DNA from 2 places in the Fructilactobacillus sp. YLN 2507 genome. Region 1 is predicted to be linked to the other one. Evidence: predicted binding sites of a transcription regulator. Region 1 holds the regulator's gene; the other holds the start of a gene.
The links. Region 1 encodes NrdR, which represses ribonucleotide reductase genes. Its sites were predicted from a motif close to ACACNATATATNGTGT; they were not measured.

Region 1 (4,441 bases):
TCAATTACTTAGCCAGTCAACGGTTGATTTTAATGTACCTTTAAAAGTTGAAAGTCATTACGGATCAAATTGGTATAATATAAAAAAATAATTAAAAGAGGTGGATTAAATGCCAGAATTACCAGAAGTTGAAACAGTTCGACAAGGTTTAATCAAGTTAGTGAAAGGGACTACCATTCAATCTGTGGAGGTTTTATACCCTAAAATGATTAATTTACCTGTTGACGAATTTGAAAATAAATTAGCTGGTAAAAAAATTATTGATATTGATCGTCGTGGTAAATATTTATTATTTAGATTAAGCGATGATTATACCCTAGTCTCTCATTTAAGAATGGAAGGAAAATACGAAGTTCAGCTAGAAGGGACTGAAAGACCTAAGCATACGAATGTAGTTTTTCATCTAACAGATGGTCGAGAATTGCGTTATAAAGATACGAGAATGTTTGGGAAAATGGCATTGGTAAAAAACGAAGATGTTTATCAGCTATCTGGATTAAATAAAATCGGACCCGAACCAACTGAAGAATTTTTAAAATTTGATTATATGAAAGAAATTATGCACAAATCACATCGAAAAATAAAGAGTTTTCTATTAGATCAATCCAAAATTGCTGGATTGGGAAATATTTATTGTGATGAAGTATTATGGATGTCTAAAATTAATCCTGAACAACTTACTAATGAACTTAGTGATGCTGAAATTAAAAGTTTGCGAGAAAATATTATTAATGAAATTGCAGCAGCTGTAAAGGGACATGGAACAACCGTACATTCATATTCAAATGCTTATGGAGAAGCAGGCGAATTTCAAAATCAACTGCATGCATATGGACGTAAAGGTGAAATTTGCGAACGTTGCGGTACCGTCATGGAGAAAATAAAGGTTGCACAAAGAGGAACGACTTTTTGTCCTAAATGTCAAAAAATGCATGGTGATTTAAGTGACTAAGATAATTGGATTAACCGGAGGAATTGCTTCAGGAAAGTCTACAGTTGGAAACCTATTACGTGACTATGGATTTAAAGTAATTGATTTAGACCAAACAGTTCATTGGTTAGAAAGTGAAAATCAATTAGTGATTGATCAAATTGATACCATTTTTGGGAATAAAGTGGTTGTTGAGGGAAAAATAAAGCGCAACAAATTAGCCGAAATCGTTTTTAATGATAAAAAAGCTTTAAAGCAGTTAGTTAGAATTTTAAATCCTTTTTTAATCAGTGAAATTCAAAAAGTTTCAAATAAACAAATGGTTTTTATTGAAGCACCTACATTATTTGAAAATGGTTTACAAATTTATGTTGATGAAGTGATAATGGTTGCTTGTGATCCACTAGTTCAAATACAAAGGCTAATGAAAAGAAATAAGATATCAATTAGTAAAGCAAGTTTATTAATTAATAATCAATGGCCACAGACAATAAAAAAAGAATTGTCAGATATGGTGATTGATTCGTCAAATGGAATTGATGAATTAAAAAAGCAAGTACAATGCTTAATTGATAATTTGAGGTAATATAATGAAATGTCCTAAGTGTCAGCATACATCTTCAAAAGTTTTAGAAAGTCGACCAATTCAGGTTGGAAATGAAATTCGCCGACGTCGTGAATGTAATAATTGTGGTCATCGTTTCACCACTTTTGAAAGGATTGAGGCATCGCCCTTATTAGTTGTAAAGAAAAATGGAAATCGAGAAGAATTTAGTTCTGAAAAGGTGCTACGAGGAATTATTCGATCTTGTGAGAAAAGACCAGTATCACTTGAACAAATGAATCGAATTGTGAATGAAACAAAGCGAAATTTGGAAAATTATGATAATGGTAGCCATGAGGTTTCAAGCGAATTAATTGGTCAAGGAGTTATGTCTGGTTTAAAAGATATTGATGAAATTGCTTATATTAGATTTGCGAGCGTTTATCGTCAATTTAAGGATATGAATGAGTTTTATAGTAAAATGAAGGAATTGATGGGAGAAGATTCTCCCAAGAAGAAAATAAGTGATGAATAATAATCAAATTATTGAACCAAAAACAGAATACCAAGTTTATCGAAACGGTGAATTAAATGCGACCGATTTTCAGAATTTAACTAAATTATATTTGCCAATCGTCGGAGCAAATGCATTTGCGTTAATTAGTTCATTGTGGAATAGCGATAATCAGCAGCATGAACATTTTTCTTTGATGAACGGAATTGGAATTGATGGTAGTGAGCTTTATCAGGCTCGTTTAAAACTTGAAGGAGTTGGATTAGTTCAAACTTTTAAGAATGAAACGGAAAAGTTCACGTATCTATTAGCAAAGCCTTTAAGTGCAAGTGATTTTTTTAATAATGGCCTACTTAGTGAAATTTTGTTAGAAATGGCTGGTGAATCAAAATATTTAGCTTTAGCAGAGGAATTGTTACCTCATGACTATGATGTTTCATTATTAAATGATACAACGCATGATTTTTTAGAGGTTTATACAATTAATCAGCAAAACGTTACTAATCCATCTGATACGATAAAACAAGTACAGCAAATTATTCCAAAGGAAAAGTCAACCCTAGTCAATCAACATGACAAATTAGATTTTAAATTAATGTTGGATGTTTTAAATAATTCATTTGTAAACCTTGAAGATGTAAAAAAAAATCATGAATTGTTCGTTTCAACCAATTTATTATATGGAATTAATGAAATTGCAATGACTAAACTGATAGAACAAGCTACTAATTTGACTAATAATCATTTTGATCCGCAAAAATTTAAATTATTAGTATCGAGAAATAATCAAGTTAGCTTACACGATTACGAACCTAAAGTTAATGATTCTAATCAAAGTGATAAATATCATTTTGATAATGAAGAACAACAATTGATTAAAACAGCTAAGAATTATGCACCATTGCTTTTTTTAAGTGCTTTAAAGAAAGAAAAGAATGGTTATACTACTAGTTCAGAAGAACGAGTTATTTCTCAATTGGTTGAAAAAATGGTTTTGAAGAATGATGTCATTAATATGTTGATTTATTTATTATTGGTTGATCGCAATTATCCAACTTTAAATAAAAATTTAGTTGATACAATTGCTAATGATTGGGCTCAAAATCATATTAAAACTGCTGAACAAGCTCTTGAACAGATTAAGACACGTGATAGTAGAATTAATGCTGAAAAAATCAAACGACGCAAAAAATCTAATCAGCGTGCTAAATTAACGGTTAGAGAAACTTTGCCAGATTGGGCAAAAAATCAATCAACTAAGTCAAAATCAAATTTGAAAAACAATAATGATGAAAGTGAATCGGTTGAAGAAATGTTGAAAAAATTCAACAAAAAAAAGTGAGGTGAAAATTGATGGAAAATGTTGGTAAAAATTTTAAAGCAATCATGGCTACTAATAATTATCTAAAAGATTATCAAAAGTTAATGAATCGAGTTTATTCTGACCCTGAAGTTAAAGCTTTTATCAAAAAAAATCGTGCTGAGTTAACGGATGATTCAATTAAAAAATCAGCTTCAAGTTTGTATGAATATGTTAATAAACGTGATGCTATAAAAAATGGAACGGATGCATATGTTAAAGGATATGAACCAAAACTGGTAATTAATAATCATGCCATTGAGGTTTCTTATCAACCTACTAAAGCTTATTTAGAAGAAGCCAAAAAGCAAGAAATCAAAAATAATATTAAAGATTTAGGAATGTCTAAGGCATTACAAAACGCAAATATAAATGACTATTATCATAAAGATAATCCTCAACGAGAAAATGCATTGCTCCAAGCCCTAAAATTTATCGATGCATATGAAAGTGATCCTAGTCAATATCATAAGGGAATTTATATTTATGGTAGTTTTGGAGTTGGAAAATCATATTTATTAAGTGCAATCGCACATCGGTTAGCCAATGACAACATTAGAACAACCTTTTTACATTTTCCTTCATTTGCAATGGATATGAAATCACTAATCAGTTCTAAAACGGATTCAGTTGGTAATCAAGTTGACCAAGTAAAAAAAGTACCAGTTTTAATGATAGACGATATCGGTGCCGATTCAATGTCATCATGGATTCGTGATGATATTTTAGGAGTTATTTTGGAATATCGGATGCAAAATCAGCTATCAACTTTCTTTAGTTCTAATTTTTCAATGGAACAGTTGGAAAAAGAACACTTATCGATTACTGCCAAGGGGGATGTTGAACCATTAAAGGCTAAACGATTAATGGAGCGAATTAAATTCTTAGCTACCCCAATTGAAGTTAATGGAGAAAATTTACGAAATTAATAAGTTTCATTCTTGACTTTTTCTAATTGGTTGAGTATTGTATTAACAAGGATATGAATTAACTACGAATTCGCAGAGAGAATAACATTTTCTGGAAGTTATTTGTTGGAAGAGTTAATTTACCGCCTTAACTAAATTAATTAATAAAGTGGTTACAAATGAG
Region 2 (4,441 bases), 180 kb from region 1:
GGTAACAGACAATAAGTTCATCACATTATCCCACTGACTTTGATATTCATTTAGTTTAGCTCGAGTTGCTGCACCTAAAATTTTAAAGACTCTCTCAAAATCAACGGTTGCTTTATCATTTTTAACACTTGCTTCCCGCGGAGTCGATTTCGTTGAAACTTGGGTAGGCGTTGTTTCCCGAACTTTAGTCAACTGCTTAGTTAAATCATCAATTTGAGCTTGTAATTTTGATACCATTTGCGTATCTACATTTGTTTGAGCAACAGGCTGGGCTGTTGAAATTGATTCAGTTGGCTGATGTGCCAAACGAACTGTCAAAATGTCTAAATAAACATCTGGATGATAAGTCGAGCGAATTTGTTGTTGAACCTCGTTCATCGTTTCTACATAAAAATAAACTTGTTTAGCCGTTACTTTCTTAGAAATTGCTTTGAAATTATCACCCAACAGACCTAGCTCACTGGCATTAACCATTTCTGGATCTTGTTGATATAACAAAACATTTTGACAATAGTTTATCAAATCTTCAATCAACTGATTAGCATCTTTGCCATCATTCAAAATAGTAGCGGCAATTTTTAAGCCAGTGCTAACGTCTTCATCAATAATAGCTTGCATATAAGATTGTAAATCATCTCGTGCTACGCTCCCAGTAACTTGCAAAGCACTTTCATAAGTTACCTGATCACTACTATAAGAAAGGACTTGGTCCAAGATACTTAAAGCATCTCGCATCCCACCTTCTGCGCTTTTAGCAATTACCTTGAGAGCTCGTTCATCGTATTTAACGTTCTTGGAATTTAAGATTTTTTCCATCTGATCCAATATATCGGTCGCTTGAATTCGTTTGAAATCAAAGCGTTGAACTCGTGAAATAATGGTAGCTGGAATTTTATGGGGTTCCGTAGTCGCTAAGATAAAGATAACATGTTCCGGTGGCTCTTCCAAAGTTTTTAACAAGGCATTGAAAGCCCCGATCGAGAGCATATGAACTTCATCTATAATATAAACTTTATATTTAGCTTCCGTAGGTGCATATTTTACTTTATCCCGAATTCCACGAATTTCTTCTACTCCATTATTAGAAGCCGCATCAATTTCAATCACATCATTCAGTGAACCATTGTTAATGGCCACGCAAGTCGCACATTTATTACAAGGCTCCCCGTCTTTTAAATTAACACAGTTAACTGCCTTAGCTAAAATTTTTGCAGTTGAAGTCTTCCCGGTCCCACGCGGACCATTAAAAAGGTAAGCGTGGCTAATTTGATCAGTTACCAATGCATTTTTCAATGTTTGTGTGATGACCTGCTGACCAACAATTTCATCAAAACGTTGCGGCCGCCAGACCCGATATAAGGCTTGATAACTCATGAAGAACTTCCTTTCTTTTCGTTATGAAACTACTTCTTATTATAGCTTGAATATTAAGAAAATAACAAATAAATCATCGCAAAAAAAATCTCCCAGTCACTTGACTGAGAGTTTATAAGCATAAAAAAGAAGCACAAGACAGAGAAAACTTAGTGCTGCTTCCTTCCGGACCTGACACGGTTCGTAATTCCATCTTTGCTTCATGCCTTTCGGCAAATACTATATTACCGTATTATTTCATCATTGTCTAGTGCTTACGCTTTTTTCGTTTATTTTTAAAAAATTGTTGCATAATTTGACCAGCTTGTTCGGCTGCTATGCCAGCAATCACTTCTACCTGATGATTTTGCCGACTATCATTTAAAACGTTATATAGACTACCAGCTGCCCCACCTTTTTGATTCATAGCACCATACACTACCCGGTCAATTCTAGCATTCAAAATAGCCCCTGCACACATAACACAAGGTTCAATTGTTACATATAAGGTGCAATCTGTTAGTCGCCAACTCTTCAACTCTGTACAAGCCGCTTCAATCGCAATAATTTCAGCATGCTGGGTTGCAATTTCCGTATGCTCACGTAGGTTATGAGCCGTTGCAATTACTTTTCCGTTTTTTACAATTGCAGCTCCAATTGGAACTTCACCAATTTCAGCCGCAAATTTTGCTTCGCGTATAGCCACTTGCATAAACTTTTGATCGATTTTATCCATCATTTAATCAACTTTTCTGCTTAAAAGGATGTAATAACCCTTATCACGCGTTACAACTTTAACGTTTCCAAATAATTGATTCATTAATTTTTTTGCAGAAGGTGCCCCTTGTTTCTTTTGTAAAACGACCGTTAATGTTCCATTTTTTTCTAAGTGGTCAGGAGCTCCACTAATCATTGAATCCACAACTTGTTTACCAGCCCGAACAGGTGGATTAGTTATAATTGCTGCAAACTTATCATCAAGCTTTTCGTAAACATTTGAAGCAAAAATTGAAACATTTTTAATATCATTTTGTTCAGCATTTCGTTTTGCTAAAGATAATGCTAAATTATTTACGTCAACCATGGTAAAATTACGGTCTGGGTTGTTTTTAGCTAAAAACAAGCCAACCGGTCCATAACCACAGCCCAAGTCTAAAACTTTACCGGATGGAATATTCCTTAAATCAATTGACTTAATTAGAACTCGTGATCCATAGTCAACGGTATTTTTAGAAAACACTCCGTTATCTGAAACAAAACGGAGCGTGTGGTTCAATAAAGTATAATCCCAATGTTTTTCATCGTGTTGCACATCAGGATTTTCTGTGTAATAAAAGTTATTCATAGTAACACGTCCTTAAAAATTTTTTTAGTTTCACACACTATATATAGCGTGTTTCTCAAAAATGAACCCCATATATGGTGTGTTTTCATTTGAAAGATTAAGTATTCGTAGTAAAATCAATTATATCGTATAAACAGGAGATGAATAAATATGAATTCCATTACAGTATTTACCAAAAACAATTGTATCCAATGCAAGATGACAAAACGTTTTCTTGAAGAACACAATCTCGACTTCGTTGAAAAGAACACATCCGAAAATCCAGAATTTGTTACTTATTTAAAGAGCAAGGGCTTTCAAGCCGTTCCCGTTGTCGAAGTTGAAGGTGCCGAATCATTTGCTGGCTTCAGACCTGATTGTCTAAATAAATTAGTTGCTGAATTAGCTTAAGCTTATATATCTATTATACACAACAAGGAGACCTAGGAATATGTCGTTAAAAGACCAACATGATGTTAGTTATTTTCGATTAAATAACGAAATCAACATTCCATCAAAAGATGGCAAAATTAGACTAGAAAAAGATAAAGAAGCTTTAGATGCTTTTTTGAAAGAAAATGTGATTCCCAATCGCGTTAAGTTTGCATCTTTAAAGGATCGTTTTGAATACCTTACGAAAAATAATTATATTGAATCGACATTCTTAGAAAAATATCCTTTTACCTTTATTGAGCAACTTTATCAGTACCTAAAAGACCAACATTTTACTTTTAAATCTTTTATGGCTGCTTATAAATTTTACGCCCAATATGCTTTAAAAACGAATGATGGAAATCAGTACTTGGAAAGCTACATCGACCGAGTTGCAATGAATGCCCTCTTTTTAGCTAATGGCGATCAAGCCTTAGCCATGAATTTGGCTGATGAGCTAATTCATCAACGTTTTCAACCAGCAACCCCTACTTTCCTAAATGCCGGCAAAAAACGCCGTGGTGAATTAATTTCTTGTTTCTTAATTCAAACTACCGATGATATGGATAGTATTGGGAGAACCATTAATTCCGCCCTTCAACTTTCTAAGATTGGTGGTGGAGTTGGAATTAATCTTTCTAATCTACGAGCTGCAGGTGATCCAATTAAGCATATCCAAGGTGCTGCTAGTGGGGTCATGCCTGTCATGAAATTGTTAGAAGATAGTTTTACTTATTCTAATCAATTAGGTCAACGTCAAGGTGCTGGAGTAGTTTACTTAAGCGTTTTCCACCCAGATATTATTGACTTTCTTTCCGTTAAGAAAGAAAATGCGGATGAAAAAATTCGAGTTAACACCCTATCATTAGGACTAACGGTTCCTGATAAGTTTTATGAACTTGCTAAAGATGATCAAGATATGTATCTCTTTAGTCCTTACGATGTTGAAAAGGAATATGGAGTTCCATTCTCTTACATAGATATCACTAAAGAATATGACAATTTAGTTGCTAACCAAAACATTCGTAAGAAAAAAATGAAAGCACGTGATTTGGAAACCGAAATTGGTAAATTACAACAAGAATCCGGTTATCCTTACATCATGAACGTTGATACTGCAAACCGGGAAAATCCGGTTGCTGGTAAGATTGTTATGAGTAACTTGTGTTCTGAAATCATGCAAGTCCAAACTCCATCAATTATTAATGATTTACAACAGTATGATCAACTAGGAACTGATATTTCATGTAATCTTGGTTCAACTAACGTTGTTAATTTAATGAATTCCAAGGACTTTGGTAAATCTGTTGATGCTATGGTTCGTGCCTTAAC

Region 2: a site for NrdR is predicted at 2,733-2,748, ahead of nrdH (glutaredoxin-like protein NrdH). Genes of this name have one in related genera too.

Annotation. Positions count from the first base shown of each region.
Region 1 is NZ_CM184303.1:778,307-782,747, reverse strand. It holds gene polA (DNA polymerase I) at 1-91, shown strand, start outside; gene mutM (DNA-formamidopyrimidine glycosylase) at 110-952, shown strand; gene coaE (dephospho-CoA kinase) at 945-1,517, shown strand; gene nrdR (transcriptional regulator NrdR) at 1,522-2,010, shown strand; gene AC0GLY_RS04110 (DnaD domain protein) at 2,003-3,331, shown strand; gene dnaI (primosomal protein DnaI) at 3,343-4,278, shown strand.
Region 2 is NZ_CM184303.1:957,797-962,237, forward strand. It holds gene dnaX (DNA polymerase III subunit gamma/tau) at 1-1,374, opposite strand, end outside; RNA gene ffs (signal recognition particle sRNA small type) at 1,495-1,581, opposite strand; gene tadA (tRNA adenosine(34) deaminase TadA) at 1,622-2,089, opposite strand; gene AC0GLY_RS05005 (class I SAM-dependent methyltransferase) at 2,093-2,698, opposite strand; gene nrdH (glutaredoxin-like protein NrdH) at 2,849-3,088, shown strand; gene nrdE (class 1b ribonucleoside-diphosphate reductase subunit alpha) at 3,129-4,441, shown strand, end outside.